3 regions of the Companilactobacillus sp. FL22-1 genome follow, and region 3 is predicted to be linked to each of the others. Evidence: predicted binding sites of a transcription regulator. Region 3 holds the regulator's gene; each other region holds the start of a gene.
The links. Region 3 encodes Rex, which represses fermentation and respiration genes when NADH is low (regulators of the CRP and FNR family bind a similar motif). Its sites were predicted from a motif close to TTGTGAANTANTTCACAA; they were not measured.
Positions count from the first base shown of each region.

Region 1: ACG72T_RS03070 (OPT/YSL family transporter) is a predicted target of Rex. The motif match lies at 4,263-4,280, and genes of this name have one in related genera.
Region 2: ACG72T_RS03855 (FAD-binding protein) is a predicted target of Rex. The motif match lies at 4,470-4,487, and genes of this name have one in related genera.

Region 1 covers NZ_JBINJY010000003.1:46,778-53,463, reverse strand. The annotation lists gene sdaAB (L-serine ammonia-lyase, iron-sulfur-dependent subunit beta) at 1-254, opposite strand, end outside; gene ACG72T_RS03080 (C69 family dipeptidase) at 393-1,823, opposite strand; gene ACG72T_RS03075 (PqqD family peptide modification chaperone) at 1,858-2,196, opposite strand; gene ACG72T_RS03070 (OPT/YSL family transporter) at 2,231-4,144, opposite strand; gene ACG72T_RS03065 (hypothetical protein) at 4,525-4,689, opposite strand; gene ACG72T_RS03060 (PTS sugar transporter subunit IIC) at 4,692-6,038, opposite strand; gene ACG72T_RS03055 (glycoside hydrolase family 1 protein) at 6,066-6,686, opposite strand, start outside.
Region 2 covers NZ_JBINJY010000003.1:198,704-205,389, forward strand. The annotation lists gene ACG72T_RS03835 (amino acid permease) at 1-471, shown strand, start outside; gene serS (serine--tRNA ligase) at 821-2,110, shown strand; tRNA gene ACG72T_RS03845 (tRNA-Asn) at 2,174-2,246, shown strand; tRNA gene ACG72T_RS03850 (tRNA-Thr) at 2,325-2,397, shown strand; gene ACG72T_RS03855 (FAD-binding protein) at 2,593-4,413, opposite strand; gene ACG72T_RS03860 (FAD:protein FMN transferase) at 4,547-5,476, shown strand; gene ACG72T_RS03865 (NADPH-dependent FMN reductase) at 5,572-6,180, shown strand; gene ACG72T_RS03870 (NAD(P)H-dependent oxidoreductase) at 6,191-6,686, shown strand, end outside.
Region 3 covers NZ_JBINJY010000009.1:68,192-74,877, reverse strand. The annotation lists gene groES (co-chaperone GroES) at 17-301, opposite strand; gene ACG72T_RS08820 (lysostaphin resistance A-like protein) at 433-1,059, shown strand; gene ACG72T_RS08815 (cation:dicarboxylate symporter family transporter) at 1,136-2,416, opposite strand; gene manA (mannose-6-phosphate isomerase, class I) at 2,665-3,633, opposite strand; gene ACG72T_RS08805 (redox-sensing transcriptional repressor Rex) at 3,655-4,305, opposite strand; gene ACG72T_RS08800 (ABC-F family ATP-binding cassette domain-containing protein) at 4,442-6,364, shown strand; gene ACG72T_RS08795 (DUF368 domain-containing protein) at 6,470-6,686, shown strand, end outside.

The sequences.
Region 1 (6,686 bases), on a different contig from region 3:
AAAGAGTCGGCCAAATGCTCATCATCAGGCTCCATCCCTAACAAACCACCGACAATAGCAACATCAGTTCCATGACCACGGTACGTCTTAGCAAAAGATTCATACAAGTCGATAGTTATTTTGTCAGGCTGCTCGCCAAAAATATCATGCACGACTTTACCAATTCTAGCTGCACCAGCTGTATGCGAACTGCTTGGTCCTACCATGACTGGACCAATAATATCAAAGACACTTTTAAAACGAATATCCTTCATAATCAATACCTCGTGACTTTTTTCATTAACTAAATTTTACAATTAATAGATATTAAAATCATTATTATTTTCAGATAATAAAAGACCTAGCAATCAAAATTTGATCACTAGGCCCTCCTGTTTCCTAAGTTTTTTTAATTAAAGATTTGGATCCATCTTGAAAGTCAATTTGCTCAATTCAGTACCTTGAGTAACTAAGTCTGCCAAATGTGCCATTGTCTCTTCATTGTAGTGTTTTACAATCTCATGGTTTTGTTCTGTAAGGTAATCTGTCAAAGCATCGCCTGACATTGTAACAGCCTTCTTGTCAACTTCAGCAATCTTTCTGCGTGCCCATTCTGACAAAGCTTTTTGATAGTCTAGGTTAGGTTCGACGAATTCCTTGTAGTGTGACTCAACTACCATTGCCAAAGCTTCATACATCCAATAGGCACTCTTTAAGTCCATCTTTTCTGGAGTGTAGCTGTATGATTCATCAATGTCATTAGCATTAGTAAAGAATGGTACTTGTGGACAGAAGCTAGGAATACCAAAGCCAGTCCATTCAACACCAGCAGCTCCATTCTTATCTGAATCTCTCATTTGAAGGATATGGGAGTTGGCTGTACGTGATAGTGAAATAGCACGATAAGTCTTCTTGTCATGTTCACTGCCGCTACCAAGTGGATCATATTTTGTTTCATTGTAGTGTGACTTCAAAATATATTGAATGTCTTCCACAGCAATCTTGTGGTCTGGTTTTCTGATAAATGGCAGCTCAGCTGATTCTGGGTCTTGTGTGTCATCAGATGGGTTCAAATAACGTTGGGCAAACCATACACGAGGTGTGTTGTAGTGATGATCTTTTTCAGTATCTGTACCAAAGATATGACGGAAATCCCAACGATCAAAATCAGGGTTTAAGTCATGTTCGGAAACAAATTCTTGGATACCATCAGCCCACATGTAGTTGTCAGGATCGTTAAAATCAATATCTTGGATAGCTACTTGGTTAGCAGCGACTGCATAACAATCATCGGGGATACGTACAGCTACCCATTGATGTCCAGTTACGACTTCCATATACCAAACTTCATTCTTGTCGTTGAATTGAAGTCCATTACCTTCAGCTGAACCATATTTAGCAACCAATTTACCTAAGTATTCAACTCCATGACGAGCTGAATCGATATATGGCAAAACTAAAGTTGCAAGCGAGTCTTCAGCTAGTCCATTCTTAACGTATGGATCAAAGGCAAGAACTTTTTCATTGGCATAAACACTTTCAGTTGCACTCATACCAACGTTCTTTTCGTTAAATCCATCTTCTTCATTAGGACCGGTACTTTGATCGGCATCAAGTGTCGATGTATAACGATAGCCGCTTTCTGGATAAGGTGCTGTCATTTGATTATATGGTGAAGTATATGTTTCGTGACGTCCTGAAACTGCAGGTTGTACAATGATCCGTTTTCTGTAGATAGCATTGAGACGGTCTTCATTTCTGGAAATATAAGTTGCTCCGTCCATTGAAGCCTTCTTACCTACCATGATTGATGTACAAGCTGATAATTCGATACGATCTGTCATTTTAATATCCCCCATTAATTTATTTTTATAATACCTATGATACACGTTCAATTAGATGATCAACATTCTCAATTTGTTGTAAAAACAAAATTAATCTCGTATAGCGATATTGGTCAGTATCTGGGAATTTTTCGGCCAGTTCCTTACCAATTTCGTAGGCATTACGATGACCATTGACCTTAGTAAAGACGTAACTGCCATACTCGTCTAATTCCAAATAAGTTTTCTCAGGAATTCTGACATGCAGCTTCCGGAAAAACTTCTGAATCGGATGATCTTGTTCACGCACGATGGTAATGATACCGGCTTTTCTTTCAAAAGTTACTGCCGGATTCTTTTTAAAAACCATCTTCTTTAAATCTGCTTCAGTCAATTGTGGACGTTTTGCCATTTTTATCGCCCCTTAATTATTTTGTTTCTTTTTTAATATTTAATAATGGAATAATAATGCTTACTACTAGGACTGCCAAGAGGATCAAGCCCATTTCATTGCTGCCGGCAAAGCCGGATGGCATCTTGCCACTCAAGACACCAGTTACGTGCAAGATAATACCAATCAAACCAATAATTGAACCACCAGCGATTAAACCAGATGAAAGACTGACACCACTTTGCACACGTCTGTCCTTGAGTTCATTATCTGCCGTAACTTTTTCGATCAATAGTTTGATCAAAGCACCGACTAAGATAATTGAAGTCGTGGAAATTGGTAGATAGAATCCTAAAGCAACCGTCATAATTGATAAACCTAACATCCAACAAACGATGGCCATAACGACACCGATGATGATCATGATCCAAGGCAAATTTCCAGACATGATACCGGTCGTCAATGTAGCAATCAAGTTAGCTTGAGGCATACCAAATGGTGGATTTGAACCTGTAATTTTAAGTTGAGGTTCAAGGATTACTGTAGTACCAACTACAACAATGACACCAATCATGGCAGCAATCATGAAGTATCTCATCATTTCATTCTTGTTACCACCGATAATATAGTTAACCTTTTGTGTCTGCATGTAGGCACCACCAACAGAAATAGCTGTAACGATGAAGACACCGAATAGTAATAGTGTTTGATTATGTGCATTGCTAGTCCAGCCACAAATGACAAAGACTAAAGTCATAATAACTAATGAAGCAATTGTCATACCGGAAACTGGAGCGTTAGAACAGCCAATCGTACCAGCTAAACGTGCTGAAACGATAACGAATAATAGAGCTAAAATCAAAGCTAAAATACCACCAACAAAGGCCATGGCGATATTGCCAGAAATAAAGAAACCAACAACGAAGATAGCGATAACAGCGATAACTAAAGACCAAATACCTAGCATATTGCGATCGTCACCACCACTGTTTCTGGCATTAAGAGTTTTCTTAATTGAAGTAACGATAACTGGAATCAATTTAACCGCACCAACGATACCACCACAGAGCATCATCCCGGCACCGATATATTTCGAATAAGAACCGGCAACTTGGTCGACACCCATCTGGTTAACCGCGATGGAAACATCATTCCAGTCTTTAGCATGATTCCCAGCCATTTGCGTAAAATTAGCAATCAATGGCGTAATAGCAAAGTTAGAAAGAATCGACCCAGCAAACATCGTTAAAGCAACATCTAGCCCGACTACGAAACCAATTCCGGCTAACATTGGATTAACTTCGGTCGACATCTTCCAACGATAAAACGAGTTACCGATGTAGGTGATCGTACTATTGACCCAGCCAAATACTTGCGTCGTCAAAAGTGTCAAAATACCACCGATTCCAAAACCGATCCCCATAAATTTCAGAGAATCACCACCAGCTTCAGAAGCAACTAAGGCTTCCGAGATAGCCATTGATTCTGGATATACCAGCCTGCCATGCTCTTCAACAACCAAATAGTTTTGAACTAAGGAGGCCGTCCCAATTGCAAAGAGTACCGCTAAGGCTCCGACAAAAACCCCAGAGATAAAATTGACGCGTCCACCAATGATAATAATTGCAGGTAGAACATAAATCATCCCACTGGCAATGGATTCACCACCACTGGACATTCCTTGCATGAGATTTTTTCCCAGGATACCTTTCTTCTTGGCAAAAGCCGCAATCAAACCAGAACCAATAATTGACCCTGGAATACCAGCAGCAACCGTCAATCCAGCCTTCATTCCTGAATAAGCTGTCGAAGCGGCAAAGATAACTGCCAAGATGGCACCCATAATCATGACCACAGAATTGCCGCCATGATTATCTTGATCAGTCACATACGGTACATATTTTTCTCCAGATATGCCACCGTAAGCTGACTTAGATAAACTTTTCTTCATCTAAAACATCCCCTAACTTATAAAGTGGTTCGTTTCGCTCAAGAAATAATTATCATTTTCTCCTTTGTTTGATTTCATTTTTATGGTAACGCTTACAGACATTTAAAACAACCAAATTTTGTGATTAAAATCACATTTTCTTTAAATAAAGTCACAGAATTGCCAACGTGTGTAGGTTTTGTGAACATGTGTATACACATGGTTAACAGTGGAAACTGATATAAGTGCGTATCCCTCCATTCTAAGGTTCATTATATAAATCATATAAAAGCTTTATTTTGATAAGATGGAATTTACTTAATAACCTTGCCCACTATGGATTATAGAAGCTTTACTTTCATATAACAAAAAAATCCCACAAATTAATGTGAGATTTTTCATCATTTTTTCTTATTAGTAGCCAACTTGTTTCTTAACTCAACGATAAACAAAATAGCTACAACAAAGGTACTGACAGTCGTAAGATTTAAGCCAAAATTCACTAGATCGAATAATCCTAAGAGGATCAAAGCAGCTACCGCTAAATAACTAAACCAAATTTTCATAATTAGGCTTTAGCTTCTTCACGGTGCATTTCAGCTTGTTTTGCGGCTACACGTTCACTGATCTTCATGAATGGTAGATACAAAGCAACACCGACTGCCAAAATTATGACTTGTAGTACGACTGAACGCCAATCACCTGCAGTTGATAGATATGGTCCAATCAGTGGAGGTGTGGTCCATGGAACTAAGACGACGGTTCTTGAAACCCAGCCGAACAAGGTTGCATAGTAACCCATCAAAGCACCAATCACTGGGAACAAGACGAATGGAATCATCATAGGTAGGTTGAAGACAATTGGATAACCAAAGATCATAGGTTCATTGATATTGAAAATACCAGGTGCCAATGAAAGTTTTGCCACGTCTCGACTAGACTTAACTTTACTGAATAATAGAATAGCAATAATTAATGAAATAGTTGAACCAGAACCACCAACTAGTACGTAGTTTGAAACGAATGAAGTTGTGATGATGTTAGGAATAGCTGCATGATGAGCATAAGCTAACATATTCTGATTCATGTTGATCAAAACAAGTGGGTCCATCAAAGAACCTGAAATAACAGTTTGGTGAATACCCAAAGTAAAGAGGAAGTTAGCACAGAAGTAAATGACACAGAAACCGACGATACTTGTGTTGAAACCTCTGAGTGGTTCTTGAATCCAATTCTTGATCAAATTGATCAAATCGGCATTGAATAGACCTGATAGTAATGCAGCAATCAATGCAAAGAGTGACATCAAAATCAAAGCAGGAATCAAAACACTGAATGATTGACTGACTGCAGGTGGAACATTTTCACCCAAATTAATTTGTAACTTTTTAATTCCGGCTAGTTTGATAAAAATGGCTGTGGCAACCAAACCAACGATAATACCACCGAACATACCTTGTGTACCGGTATTTAAATAACTCATACCACCAGTAACAGTATGCATCGTTTTCCCATTTAGACCGGTTAAAGAAATTTGACCTGGCATCATGATAAAGAGTGAAGCCAAAGCCATTGCGGCTGCAGCAATAGGATTATTAAAGCCTTTATTACGAGCCAACATGTAACCGATCATTGGTGCAACCAAAACACCAGCGACATTTAAAGTACCATTTGCGATGGCATTACCAAAGACTTGAACTTTAGCCAATGTGGCACCCTTGAATAGCCAAACAAAAACTGTGTTATTTAACAGTGTTCCTAATCCAGCAATAATGAACACTGGTAAGATAACCGCGAAAGCATCACGAAGTGACCTTAGATAAACCCAATTACCAACAGTCACTGAAACTTTAGTGAACTTGTCAAGAAATGAACTATGTTCTAGTTTTTCTGACGTTGTTTCATTACTTTCCATAATTTCGCCCCCAAAATATCTTTTAGATTATTTCAAATCTGATAAATCTGCACCATTAGTAGCGATAACATGTTGCAACCACCAATAGCTCTTCTTTGGTACACGTTTCATATCCTTCAAATCATGGTTGGTACGGTTGACATAAACCGTTCCATAACGTTTATCCATATTTCCGCTGGAACTTGGAATATCGATCAATCCCCAGCCAAGATATCCAAGCACTTTAACCCCATCTTTGAAAATGGCATCTTTCATAGCTTGAATATGTTCGCGATGATACTCGATCCGTTCGTTGTCTTGAATTTCATTACCATCGAATTTCTCACGCAAACCGATACCATTCTCAATCGGAAACATAGGTACGCTATATTCGTTATAAACTTTTGTCAAAACATCTCTAAATCCTAATGGATCAATTTGCCAACCGAATTCGGATGCCTTGAGATAAGGATTCTTTTCGTTTCCTTTATCAAGATAATAATTAGGAATTGTACCTTCTGGAACTGCTTTGGAATTAATGGTGTCGCTTCTATAATAGCTAAATGCAATAAAATCAGATGAAACCTTAACCAAAGTATCCGAATCTTCCTCACGATAATCCATATCGATTGCACGATTCTTGACAAAAGTCATAACTTCATTTGAATA
Region 2 (6,686 bases), on a different contig from region 3:
AAGGCCTTTCAAAAAACTAATGGTCGTGGAGTACCGGTTTATTCATTGATTTTGACAGCATTGGTTGGTGCAGTTGCATTATTTACGAGTTTGTATGGTGATTCGTTCTATGAATTACTAGTGGCAGCTTCTGGTTTGACTGGATTCATTGCCTGGTTAGGAATTGCTTTTTCACATTATCGTTTCAGAAAAGCTTATCTGTATAAGGGCTATAGCTTGGACGATTTGAAGTATAAAGCTAAGTGGTTCCCATTTGGTCCTTTATTGGCCATTGTCTTGGGAATCATCATCATCTTAGGTCAAGATGTTCGTTCGATGGTTGACTTTAACTTTGGCCGACTCTTGATCAGCTACAGTGGATTGATTATTTTGTTCATCTGCTGGGCTTACTACAAGATTAGATATAAGACCAAATTCTTAAAACTAGAAGATATTGATGTCGAAGAAACTAAAAGAGGCACTGACTACTAGTTGAAATTTGATCTAAATTAAATTATGATTAACGAAGAATATTAAAAAGCTTAAAGAGTGCCTACTCAAAAACCTTTCAGAGAAGCGATGGTTGGTGAAAATCGTGATGGTTATATATTCCAGCATTCTAGCAACGGGTAATGCCGTTCGGGTTGATCCGATAAAATCTGAAAGTGCAGTGTATTTGTATACGCTGAAGCTGGGTGGTACCGCGAATGGCCGATTCGTCCCTTTAGAGGGATGATTCGGCCATTTTTTATTTTCTCAAGATTTTTTTGCCACAGTTTTGGTTGAATCAAAATGGTGACAGTAAATTAAGTTATTACTGATATGTAAAAGGAGAGCGTTTATGTTAGATATTAAATTGATCAGAAAAGACCCTGAATGGATCAAAAACAAGTTGGCTTCTCGTGGTGTAAAAAGCGATGAAATTGACGAACTATTATCATATGATAAAAAACGTCGTGAATTGTTAGTTCAAACAGAAACTTTGAAGGAAAAGAGAAACACAGTTTCCCAAGGTATCGCTAACAAGAAACGTAATAAAGAAGACGCTAGTGATGAAATTGCTGCTATGAAACAAGTTGGAGCTGACATTAAGAAAATCGATGCTGACTTGGAAGAAACTGAAGGTAAGATGAATTACATTTTGGTCCGCCTACCTAATATTCCTGATGATTCTGTTCCAGTTGGACCTGATGATAGTACTAATGTTGAAATCAGAAAAGTTGGTGCGATTCCTAAGGAAGGTTTCAAACCTCGTCATCACTGGGATATCGGTGAAGAATTAGGAATTCTTGACTTTGAACAAGCCACAAAGGTTTCTGGATCACGCTTCGTTTACTACATCGGCATGGGTGCTCGGCTTGAACGTGCGGTTTATAACTTTATGTTGGATCAACATCAAAAAGAAGGTTATACCGAAGTTATCCCTCCATATTTGGTCAACAATGGAGCAATGTTTGGAACTAGTCAATTTCCTAAGTTTACCGAAGACGTTTATACGGTTATGGTTGACGAAAATCCTTTGACTTTAATTCCAACAGCCGAAGTTCCTTTGACAAATTACTTTGCCGATAAGATTTTGGACGAAAAAGATTTGCCTAAGTATGTTACAGCTTTGACACCTTGTTTCCGTTCTGAAGCTGGTTCTGCTGGACGTGATACTCGTGGCTTGATCAGAATGCACCAATTCAATAAGGTCGAGATGGTTAAAGTTTCTAAACCTGAAGAATCATACAATGAATTGGAAAAATTGACTGCTAATGCTGAAAATATCTTGAAGCAATTGGGCCTTCCATATCACGTGATCGTACTTTCAAGTGGGGATGCTAGTTTCAGTTCCGCTAAGACTTATGACCTTGAAGTCTGGATGCCTGCTCAAGATAAGTATCGTGAAGTTTCAAGTTGTTCTAACTGTTTGGACTTCCAAGCACGTCGAGCACATATTAGATATCGTGATGCCAATGGTAAGACACAATTGGCTCATACCTTGAATGGTTCTGGACTTGCTGCCGGCCGTACTGTAGCTGCAATTCTTGAAAACTATCAAAATGAAGATGGTTCAGTGACAATCCCAGAAGTTTTGGTTCCATACATGGGTGGCGTAACTAAAATTACTAAAGAAAATGCCAAATAGTTATTGACCTTAAGTCTATAAATTGATAAGATTTAATAGTTCTGTTAAGAGCTATTAAATTATTCCGGTTTAGCTCAGTTGGTAGAGCACCTGACTGTTAATCAGGTTGTCGTCAGTTCGAGTCTGACAACCGGAGTTATAAATACTTAGGAATTACCTAGGTGTCCCATAGATTACATCTAGTTGATGAGATTAGATGTAATCTTTTTATTAAGCCGTCTTAGCTCAGTTGGTAGAGCATCGGTATCGTAAACCGGCGGTCACAGGTTCGACTCCTGCAGACGGCATTCTTGATAAAGTATTGATGTAACAAACTCCCAAGAGAAACCTTAGTGTTTCTCTTTTTTTATTTTCCCTGCTAAAAACAAGTATTAATGTAAATAGAGCGGCAACTCAAAATCGAGTTGCCGCTCTATTTAGTCTAAGCACAAGCAATTGTGCTTTTGTCCCACAGTTATGTTCTAACTTCATAGTTTGAGTAATTATTTAATTTGCTTTAAAGCATTGGCGACAGCTTCTTTGATAGCTTTGCTAGAAGCAGAAGCACCGGAAATTGAATCGACATCAACGGAGTTTTTTGCCACGATTTCTTGTGGTAATTCTTTGACTGCTTTGAGTCCATAATCATCGGATTCACTTTGCTTTAGGACTTCGATTGCTTGAATATCATCTTTGTTCTCAGCGGTAACACGGACGACGATTTCATTTCCCATCCCAGCAGTCGATTTACCGATATATTGATTCTCTTTAGTCTCATAGTTTTCTTCACCGATATCTGAACCAAGACCGGATTCGTGAACGCTGGCAGAAGTTTGAGCATCGACTGTCGGTGTAGCAATTTCTTTTTTAAGACTAGCAGCATTTTCACCGGCAATCTTTCCAAAAATCAAATCTTCGGCTAGGTTACTACCACCGTTATATTGGCGTCCCATTAAACTACCCAATTCACCGGCAGCGTATAAATGAGGGATCACCGTATCGTCATTATCCAGCACCTCAGCTTGAGAATTATGAACCGGACCTCCTTGAGTATTCAATAATCCTTGTACCATGGCCAAAGCGTAGTAAGGACCATCATCAAAGGCACTCAAGGTATCAGCGTCACGGTTAAAGGCATAGTCATGCTTTATTTCAGCAAAGTGGTTGAAGTCCTTGATTGTTTGACTAAGTTTTTCAACTGTGACATCGAGGACTTTTGCTAAAGCAGTCAGGTTGTCAGCTTTAACAACTGAGTCTAAAAATTCTGGGTAAGGGGCGTCTTTATCATTAGCTAATTCATCGTACTTCTTTTGGTCGAAGATAACGAACGGATGACGTTGAGCCAAAGGAATCCGCCAGTTTCCGTGATCTTGAATGTGTCCGTGACGGTGCATCTCATTTTCATCGAAGTAGCGAGTACCATCATCGCCAACAACGATTAAACTGCCTTGATGGAAAGCGGGCCAATCGAATGGTAAGAATTGTGAACGTTGACCGGCTTTAGGTTTTGGCGTGAGTCCATGGAAAATGCCATATGATTCGTAATTATTCATATTATAGAGTTTAGCACCAACTTCACTGGCCATTTTAATGCCGATACCCTTGTTGTAGAGTGAGCCAATAGGATTGAGGCTAGTTTCGCCTAAGTAGTTCTCGACCATTTGCGGATTGTTTTCAAAGCCACCTGTTGCCATAACGATGCCGTTCTTAGCTTGGACGTTCAATAGTTGACCGTTACGCTCGATTTGGACACCAACAATGGCGTGATTCTTAGGATCTTGTATCAAGTGTTTGGCTGGCGTATGGTACAAGACATCAATTTGATCGGCTCGGTTGAGGACTTGTTGACGAAGATTTTTCCACAGTGCCGAGTCAGCTACTCCTTCGTGGACTGCGACTAGTTCATGAGTCTTTTGACCACGGAATTCGGGGTATTCATGTGCCATGAAGTACAAGGCTTTTGAGACTGGTGAATCGGGATGTTTACCCATAATAAAAGGCGTTACGCCTAAATATTTACTCAAATAATTAGGAATTTGATAGAGACCTTGAACAAAAGTATCCATTAAATCGTGATCATATGACAAAGGGAAAGCTAAATCTTCGTAATACTTACGTAAATCTTCAAGATCATCACCAGATGAAATAACTTGTCCTGCATAACGGGTATTACCACCTTCGTGACCTTCGGGTGCTGAGTCAGTAATGAGAACTTTGGCTCCGTTATCTGCGGCAAAACGAGCTGCCGAAGCTCCAGCACCACCGAATCCTAAGACAATCACATCATAAGTTGCGTTCCATTTTAAATTTGAATCTGCAAACATTTCACTCACTCCATTTCCTCTCAATGTTATGATTAATATAACTCTAAATATAATCATTGTGAATAAGTTCTCATTATTGAAAACGACATGTTTCACTGCTATAAAGAATTTAGAAACGAATTGAGGAAGTATCATGGGACTAATCAATAAGAGTTATTATGCGTTAGGAACGGTCATAAATTTATCAGTTGCGACGCCTGCCACCGAAAATGATTTGGAGGCGGGGTATAACTTGATTCAGCGTTTTGAAGATAAGTTGACTGTCAATCGAACTAAATCAGAGGTCATGTCGATCAATGACAACGCCGGGATCAAAGCAGTCGAGGTTCCTGTGGATACATATGCTCTGATTAAGGAAGCTGTCTTGGTCAGTCGCAAACATCTAGGGTTCAATGTCGCAATTGGACCGTTGGTTAAATTGTGGAAAATTGGCTTCAAGGGTGCTAATAAACCAACAGATGCAGCTATTCAGGAACGCCTAAAAATTATTGATCCAGAAAAAATCCTTCTTAATGACCAACAGCACTCAGTCTTTTTGTTGGAAAAGGGTATGGAGATTGATTTGGGCGGAATCGCTAAGGGTTATATCGCCGATTGTATTAAAGCGTTGTGGCAAAAACGTGGTGTAGAAAGTGGCATCATTGACTTAGGTGGCAATGTCTTATTAGTTGGACCAAGCCAGCACGCTGACAAGTTGTGGAATATTGGGGTTCAAAATCCAACTGCACCAAGGGATGTATCGTTAGGTGTGATTCAAACTAAGGCAAAGTCGATTGGGACGTCTGGAATTTATGAACGGAAGTTAGTTATCGATGGTCACGAGTATCACCACATGTTTGATTCCAAGACCGGTTATCCGATCAGTAATAATCTGGCCAGTGTCACGATTGTGAGTGATCGTTCAATTGATGGCGAGATTTGGTCTACTATTGGCTTTTATCAAGGCATGGAAAAAGGAGCTGCTTTGATAGAATCGCAACCTGGAATCGAGGCTATTTTTGTGACTAAAGATTTGCAGACGCATGTGACTAGTGGCCTGTTGACGAGCTTTCATTTAATATAATTTTTGTACATAAAAGCGATTACAAAATTATATTGATTTTATTCGTGAATCATTTTACAATGTACTTGAGAATATATAGAAAATGGGATGATGATATGAATAAGTTTATTGCTATTGTTGGAACCAATGCCAGTCAATCAACTAATCGGGAATTGCTAAAATATATGCAAAGACATTTTCAAGATCAAGCTACGATTGAGATAGTTGAAATTGCAGGCTTTCCAATCTATAAGAAGAGTGCTGATCAATACATTCCTGAGGGAATCAAAAAAATTGCTCAACGAATCGAGGCTGCTGATGGAGTGATAATTTCAACGCCAGAATATGACCATTCGATTCCCGCCGCTTTGACTAGTTTCTTAGCCTGGTTATCGTATGAAATCCATCCCTTTGTCGATAAGCCAGTAATGATCACCGGTGCTTCGTACGGTTCGTTAGGATCATCAAGAGCCCAAGCTCAGTTGCGTCAGATTTTAGATTCACCTGAACTAAAAGCTCGGATCATGCCTAGTTCTGAATTCTTATTAGGCCATTCATTACAAGCGTTTGACGATAAAGGAGATTTAAAAGATGTTCAATTGGTTGAACAATTGGATGGTCTCTTTAAAGACTTTGAACAGTTCGTTAATATTTCCAAAGAATTGAATCATGCCCATGACATCAACAAGAAAAAGGCTGAACAATTCTCCTGGGACAAAGATTAGAGGGAAAACGATGAAATTTGTTGGAATAGCAGGATCGATTGCCGATCAATCATATAATCGAATGTTACTACAATTTATGGAAAAACATTTTGCAGGAGTTGCTGATATCGAATTGTTGAATATCAATGATGTACCGATGTTCAATGAAGATGATGATCAAACAAACAGTGAAGCAATTCAAAATTTATGCCGCAAGATCAGTGCTGCTGACGGAGTTATCATGGCCACACCAGAACACAATCATACCGTCACGTCAGCGTTAAAGAATGTGATCGAATGGCTATCTTATGAAGTTCATCCTTTGGATGGCAAGCCAGTGATGATCGTTGGAGCCTCATATCATAATCAAGGTTCTTCCAGAGCACAATTACACTTACGTCAGATTCTTGAGGCACCCGGTGTCAACGCTATCGTTATGCCAGGGAATGAATTTTTGTTAGGAAATGTTAAAGAAGCTTTTGATGAAAATGATGATTTAAAGGATCAACGAACGATTGATTTTCTAC
Region 3 (6,686 bases):
TCTTGTTTAATTTCGATTAATCAACGATTGCCATGATATCTTTTTCATGAAGGATCAAATATTCGTTATCTTCGTATTTAACTGTTGAGCCTGAGTACTTGTCAAAAAGAACTTTGTCACCCTTTTTAACGTTCATTGGCAACTTAGTACCATTATCAGCAACTAAGCCTTCACCAACGGCAACAACCTCTGCTGTTTGAGGCTTTTCTTTAGCGTTGTTTGCTAAAACAATGCCACCGACTGTCTTTTCTTCTTCTTTATCGACTGTTACAATGACTCTATCTCCAAGTGGTTTTAACAATTTAAATACCTCCAATATATTACCTTAATGTTTTTTTAGCACTCAACTATCTGTTGTGCTAATCACAAGTTTTATATTAACATTATATTGTGAAGTTGCAAGTATTTACCTTTAAAAAAATGGAGGAAATTATGTCCTATCGTACAAATCAGTTTTTCACATTGCTGGCCTATATTTTGTTGCTGTCAGTTGGTAGTTTTTTATCGATCCTCAAAATAACTGGCACAGCATATTTTGCCACAATCACCGTTGCGGCTTTGGTCGTTACTGGAATCATGATGTATTTGGTCAAACAAAGTGGTCCATTAGAGTTTGAGAAAAAAACTGACCTGAATCATGCTCTCCAATGGATAATTATCGGAACCTTGGGGGCATTGGTCGTTCAATTTGGAATTGGCTTTGCGGATAAATTAATTTTTCACGTCAGTACAGAATCACAAAATACGCTCAACTTGTTATTGATGGTCAAAGCTTATCCATATTACTTTCTTTACGTTATGATTGCCGCCCCTATCATGGAGGAGATCATCTTCCGGCGCGTCTTCTTTGCTAACTTGATCAAACCAACTAATATTTACGTTGCTGCGATTATCGCTGCGTTTCTCTTTGCTTTTATGCATCAAGACACTCGGTTCTTAGTATATGTCTGTATGGGACTTTGGTTCTCATATGTTTACTACAAATCTCAAAATATTTATATCAGTGCCGGCAGCCATATCGTTATGAATGCAATTGTTTTAACTTTGCAGATCATCTAAAAAAAAGCCTACCGATTTTTCTCGGCGGGCTTTTTGTGTGTGTTTAAATTGTTTCTAACTACACGGAGTTTTCTCATCAGTCCCCACGTGTATAAGCTGCAACGTACTTGGCACGTTTTTCTTCGTCAAATTCCTTCTCACTTTTGGCAATAATGACGGTCGCAAGTGAATTTCCGACAACGTTAACGGCAGTACGTCCCATATCTACGAGACGGTCGATACCCGCAATGAAGGTCAAACCTTGCATTGGTACACCGATAGTCGATACTGTGGCTAGGAGTACAACAAACGATGCTCCAGGAACTCCGGCCATCCCCTTAGATGTTAACATCAATACCACCACAAGGGTAATTTGTTGCCCTAAAGAAAGGTGAATATTATACGCTTGAGCTAAGAATAAAGCGGCTAAAGATTGATAGATAGCAGAACCATCTAAATTAAAAGTATATCCGGTCGGAATAACGAAAGATACGATTCCCTTTGATGATCCATAGTCTTGCATCTTTTTCATCATCTTTGGTAAAGCAGCTTCCGAACTGGCAGTAGTAAAAGCTAACATAACTTCATTTTCGATGATCCTAAATAATTCATAAAATCTTACGTGGAATAAGTGTCCTACGGCAGCCATTATCACAAAGACAAAGAATGCCATCGTTGCGTAAGCTATCACGATAAAAAGTGCCAAAGGTTTCAAAGAATTGAAGCCCATTTCTCCAACTGTAACTCCAATCAAAGCACAGACACCAATCGGTGCTAAACGCATTACCCAGTTAGTAACTTTAAACATAACATTGGCAACGGCATTCAGCGTATCGGTGATAATTTGACCTTGCTTGCCGATTGAAGCTGTTCCTAATCCAAACAGAACTGAGAAGAAAATAATTGGTAACATGTCACCCTTACCGAGTGATGCAAAAATATTGGTTGGGATAATACTCATGAGAATCGACCAAATTCCCGAATGTTTAGCTGTTTTGGCAGTAGCAGCATATTGACTAATATCCGAACCTTTTAGGCTGTGAATATCAATATATGTACCAGGATGCGTAACATTAGCAACTAAAATACCAATAATGATCGCTAATGTTGTCATAATCTCAAAATAAACTAAAGTCTTTAAACCGATCCGACCTAATTTTTTGATATCGCCCATATTGGCAATACCCACGGTCAAACAGGAGATAACAATTGGCAAAACAATCATTTGAATCATTGAGATAAACATAGTCCCAATGTTCTGCATTACTTGAATGGCGGCTTTATTTTGATAAAAAATTTGTCCTAAGACAATTCCCAAGATCAGGCCAATAATAATTTGCCACCCTAAACTGACTCGAAAAAATCGTTGTTTCTGCAATTTTAAGTCCCCTTTTTTGAAATCTTAATTTTAATTATAGATGACTTTTTAAAGAATGGGGAATTGTTAACGGTTCCAAATTAAATATTTTTTTATTTTATTAAAATGTACGAACTAAATAAATAGTCTTTACCAAGATAGTTCTACTTTTGCTTAAATTTTCATTAAAAAAATACAGAATATACGGATTTATTTTTCCGCTATTCTGTATTGATGAACGATTTTTAGTTTTTTTCTTAAAATTGAGTTTACTTTTCGCCAGATTCTGAAGCGATGATATCCAAGTCACCTGACAAAGTCCAAGCATCAACTGTGGCTGGAACAATCAAGTGGATACCCTTCTTCAAATCATAATCTTGGCCATCAACTGTAATCTTACCAGTACCATTTAGAACTGAGATCAAAGTGTATTTGCCAATTTGATGGTGAAGCTCAACAGGTTCTTTGATCTCCCAGTGATAAACTGAGAAGAATGGTGAAATTGGTGGTTGAACAAAGGTTGTGAACTTGTTTTGGCCGACTTGTTTGGATTCAATATCAAGTTGAGGATCTTTATGAGGCACGGTAATAGTATCCTCAGATTGTTTGATATGTAGATCACGTTTCTTTCCAGTAGTCTTATCAACCCGATCATAGTCATACAAACGATATGTTGTATCACTGCTTTGTTGGGTTTCTAAGACCATGATCCCCTTATTTAAGGCATGAACCGTTCCACTTGGTACATAGTAGAATTCGCCCGCCTTAACTGGGACTTTTCTCAAAAGATGATCCCAATCGCCTGATTCGATCATTTGGTCAAGTTCAGCTTTATTCTTAGCATTGTGACCATAGATCAAATATGAATTAGGCTCAGCATCGATGATATACCAGCATTCTGTCTTACCTAATTCATGTTCATGCTCAGCTGCATAGGCATTGTCTGGATGAACTTGAACTGAAAGACTGGCTTCAGCATCTAAGATCTTAGTTAACAAAGGAAAAACTTTGCCTTCTGGATTACCAAATAATTCGCTGTGATTTTTCCAAAGGTCATCAACATATTGTCCAGCAAATTCGCCATTTTCGACTTGTGATCTACCATGTGGATGTCCAGAAATTGCCCAACATTCACCAATCGTGCCATCAGGAATATCATAGCCAAACTTAGTTGCTAATTTTCTGCCACCCCAGATTTTTTCGTGGAAGACAGGTTTCAAGAATAATGGTTCACTCATTATAATTCCCCCCAAAGGATTTTAATTTGTTTCTTCTGTCATTGACTTATCACGGTCTAAGAAGAAGATCAACGTCTGCAATTCATTTGCCAAATCGACATAATGAACGCGGATACTACTTGGTACATTGATAATAACCGGTGTAAAGTTTAAGATACCGCGAACGCCAGCCTCGGCTAACTGATCAGCGGTCGTTTGGGCAGCGTTAGATGAAACTGTCAAAATGCAGACATCGATCTGTTGCAAGTTAAGTTGTTCTTTCAGTTCGCTAATATAGTAAACTGGTACGCCACTCTTAACTGTACCGACAATTTCCTTATTGATATCAAAAGCTGCCGCAATTCGCACATTATTAGTCCGAGAAAAGTTATAATTTAGTAAGGCGTTACCTAAATTACCAACTCCCACTAATGCGACGTTGGTTCGTTTATCTTGATTCAAGAGCTTCTTAAAGAAAGCCACTAAATCGTTTACATCGTAACCGTAGCCACGTTTCCCAAGTGCACCTAGATATGAGAAGTCACGTCTAATTGTAGCACTATCTATCTTGACCCCTTCTGATAATTCGCCAGAGGAGATTTTTTTTGTGCCTTCATCCTTGAGAAATTGAAAGTAACGATAATAAATTGGTAAACGCTTTATTGTTGCGTTTGGAACTGTTGTTTTTGTCATAATTTACCACCATATGTGTGTCATTTCACTAACATTTATAGTAAATAAAAATCCAAAAAAACGCAATACGTTAAACCTATAAAGGCACAAATTATTAATTAATGATAAAATTGTGAAGACATAAAGGAGTTATATTTTGATTTTATTACAAGCACAGAACATTACGAAAAATTTTGGTACCAAAAAACTTTTTTCCAATGTCAGTTTTGAAATCCAAGACAATAGCCGAATCGGTTTAGTTGGACGTAACGGCGTTGGAAAATCTACTTTGCTGAAGATCATTTCAGATCAAGAAAGTTATAACAGCGGCAATATTGCGTTGAAAAAAGACACCAATATTGGCTATTTAGCACAGGATTCAGGTCTGAACAGCGATAATCAAATTTTCTTAGAATTGGAAAAGGTATTTGACTACCTCAAAGAACAAGAAAAAAGGATGCACGCACTTGAAGAAAAATTAGCTGATCCTAATGCTGATGATTACGAAGATATCTTAAAACAATATGATCAACTACAAAATACTTTTCGCCAAGAAAATGGTTACGGTTATCAATCAGAAATCCGCAGTGTCCTAAAGGGCTTCGGTTTTGAGGAAGAAGTTTGGCAAAATAAAGTCTCGACGCTTTCTGGTGGTGAAAGGTCACGTTTAGCGATGGCTAAAATGCTCTTGGAACACCACGATATCTTACTCTTGGATGAACCGACCAACCATTTGGATATCAACACGGTTGAATGGCTAGAAAATTATTTAAAGGGCTATCGAGGTGCTCTAGTCATCGTCTCTCATGACCAGTACTTCTTAGATAAGGTCGCCAATGAGATCGTCGAGATCAATCAGCATTCCTCAACTCACTATTCCGGCAATTATAGTTTCTACCTGCAAGAAAAGAAAAAGAATCAAGACATTGCTTGGAAACATTATGAAGAGCAACAGGCTGAAATCAAGAAGGCCGAAGAGTACATTCAAAAAAATATCGTTCGTGCATCAACTACTAAGATGGCTCAAAGTCGTCGTAAAAAGTTGGAACATATGGATGTTTTGGAAAAACCTGGCAGTGACCAAGGCTCAGTCCACTTCTCATTCAATATCGATAAAGAAAGTGGTAATGACGTGCTTTTGGTTAAAGATGCAGCCATTGGCTATGATGATCAGATCATGTCTGAGCCAATCAATCTGGATGTAAAAAAAGGTGAACGAGTTGGTATCATTGGTCCTAACGGAATCGGCAAGTCAACTTTTCTCAAATCAATTTTGAATAAGATACCTTTAATCAAGGGTACTAGCCAATTCGGCGCCAACGTTCAAGTCGGTTACTACGATCAAAATTTGAAGGGCCTAGATCCTAAAAAAGACGTGTTGCACGAAATCTGGGATCAATACCCACGTCTCGATGAACAAGTTATCCGCAATAAATTAGGTGCCTTTCTATTCAGTGGCGACGATGTCTTGAAACCTGTCGCGGGACTATCTGGTGGTGAAAAAGCACGTTTGACGCTCACTAAGTTGTCGATGGAAAACAATAATTTCTTGATTATGGATGAGCCAACTAACCACTTAGATATTGATAGCAAGGAAGTGCTTGAAGATGCCTTAAAGAGCTTCCCTGGCACCGTCCTCTTCGTTTCACATGATCGTTACCTCTTGAACACTTTAGCCAACAGGATCGTCGATATTAGCCCTCACGGCAGTACAATTTATCTGGGTGATTATGATTATTATCTGGAAAAAACGACTGAACAAGCTGCTCCAACTCAAACAGCTCAAGCTTCCAACAACGTTAGTGAGAAAAAAATTGAGTATCAACAATCAAAAGAGCAACAAAAACAAGAACGGAAGTTGCGTCGACAAGTTGACGATTTGGAACAACAATTAACTGAACTAGAAGATAAAACTAAAGCTATTCAGGCCGAAATGACTAAAGAAGAAAATATCACTTCGTACAGTAAATTAGCTGATCTGCAAAAAGAGTTGGATGAAGTCTCGGCTAAACAAGATCAGATTGAAGAAGAATGGACTGAAAAGTCGATTGAATTGGAAGATTTCAAAGATCAAGAATAAATTACAATCATTACCAACAAATAAATTCTTTGAACGATGACTTTTATTTGCTATAACAATTTTAATTTGATATTGTGAATAAAATTATATTAATAAAGAGGACCTATGAAAACAAAACGAGATAACTTTATCATTCGCTTTTTTAAGGGTGTGATCATCGCTTTAGGATTCATTCTTCCGGGGGTTTCTGGGGGCGCTTTAGCCGCAATTTTAGGAGTTTATGAACGGATGCTGACCTTTATGGCTCATGTCCGCGACAACTTCAGACGAGATTTTCTCTACTTCGTTCCTATTGGTATCGGTGGAATCGTCGGTATCGGCC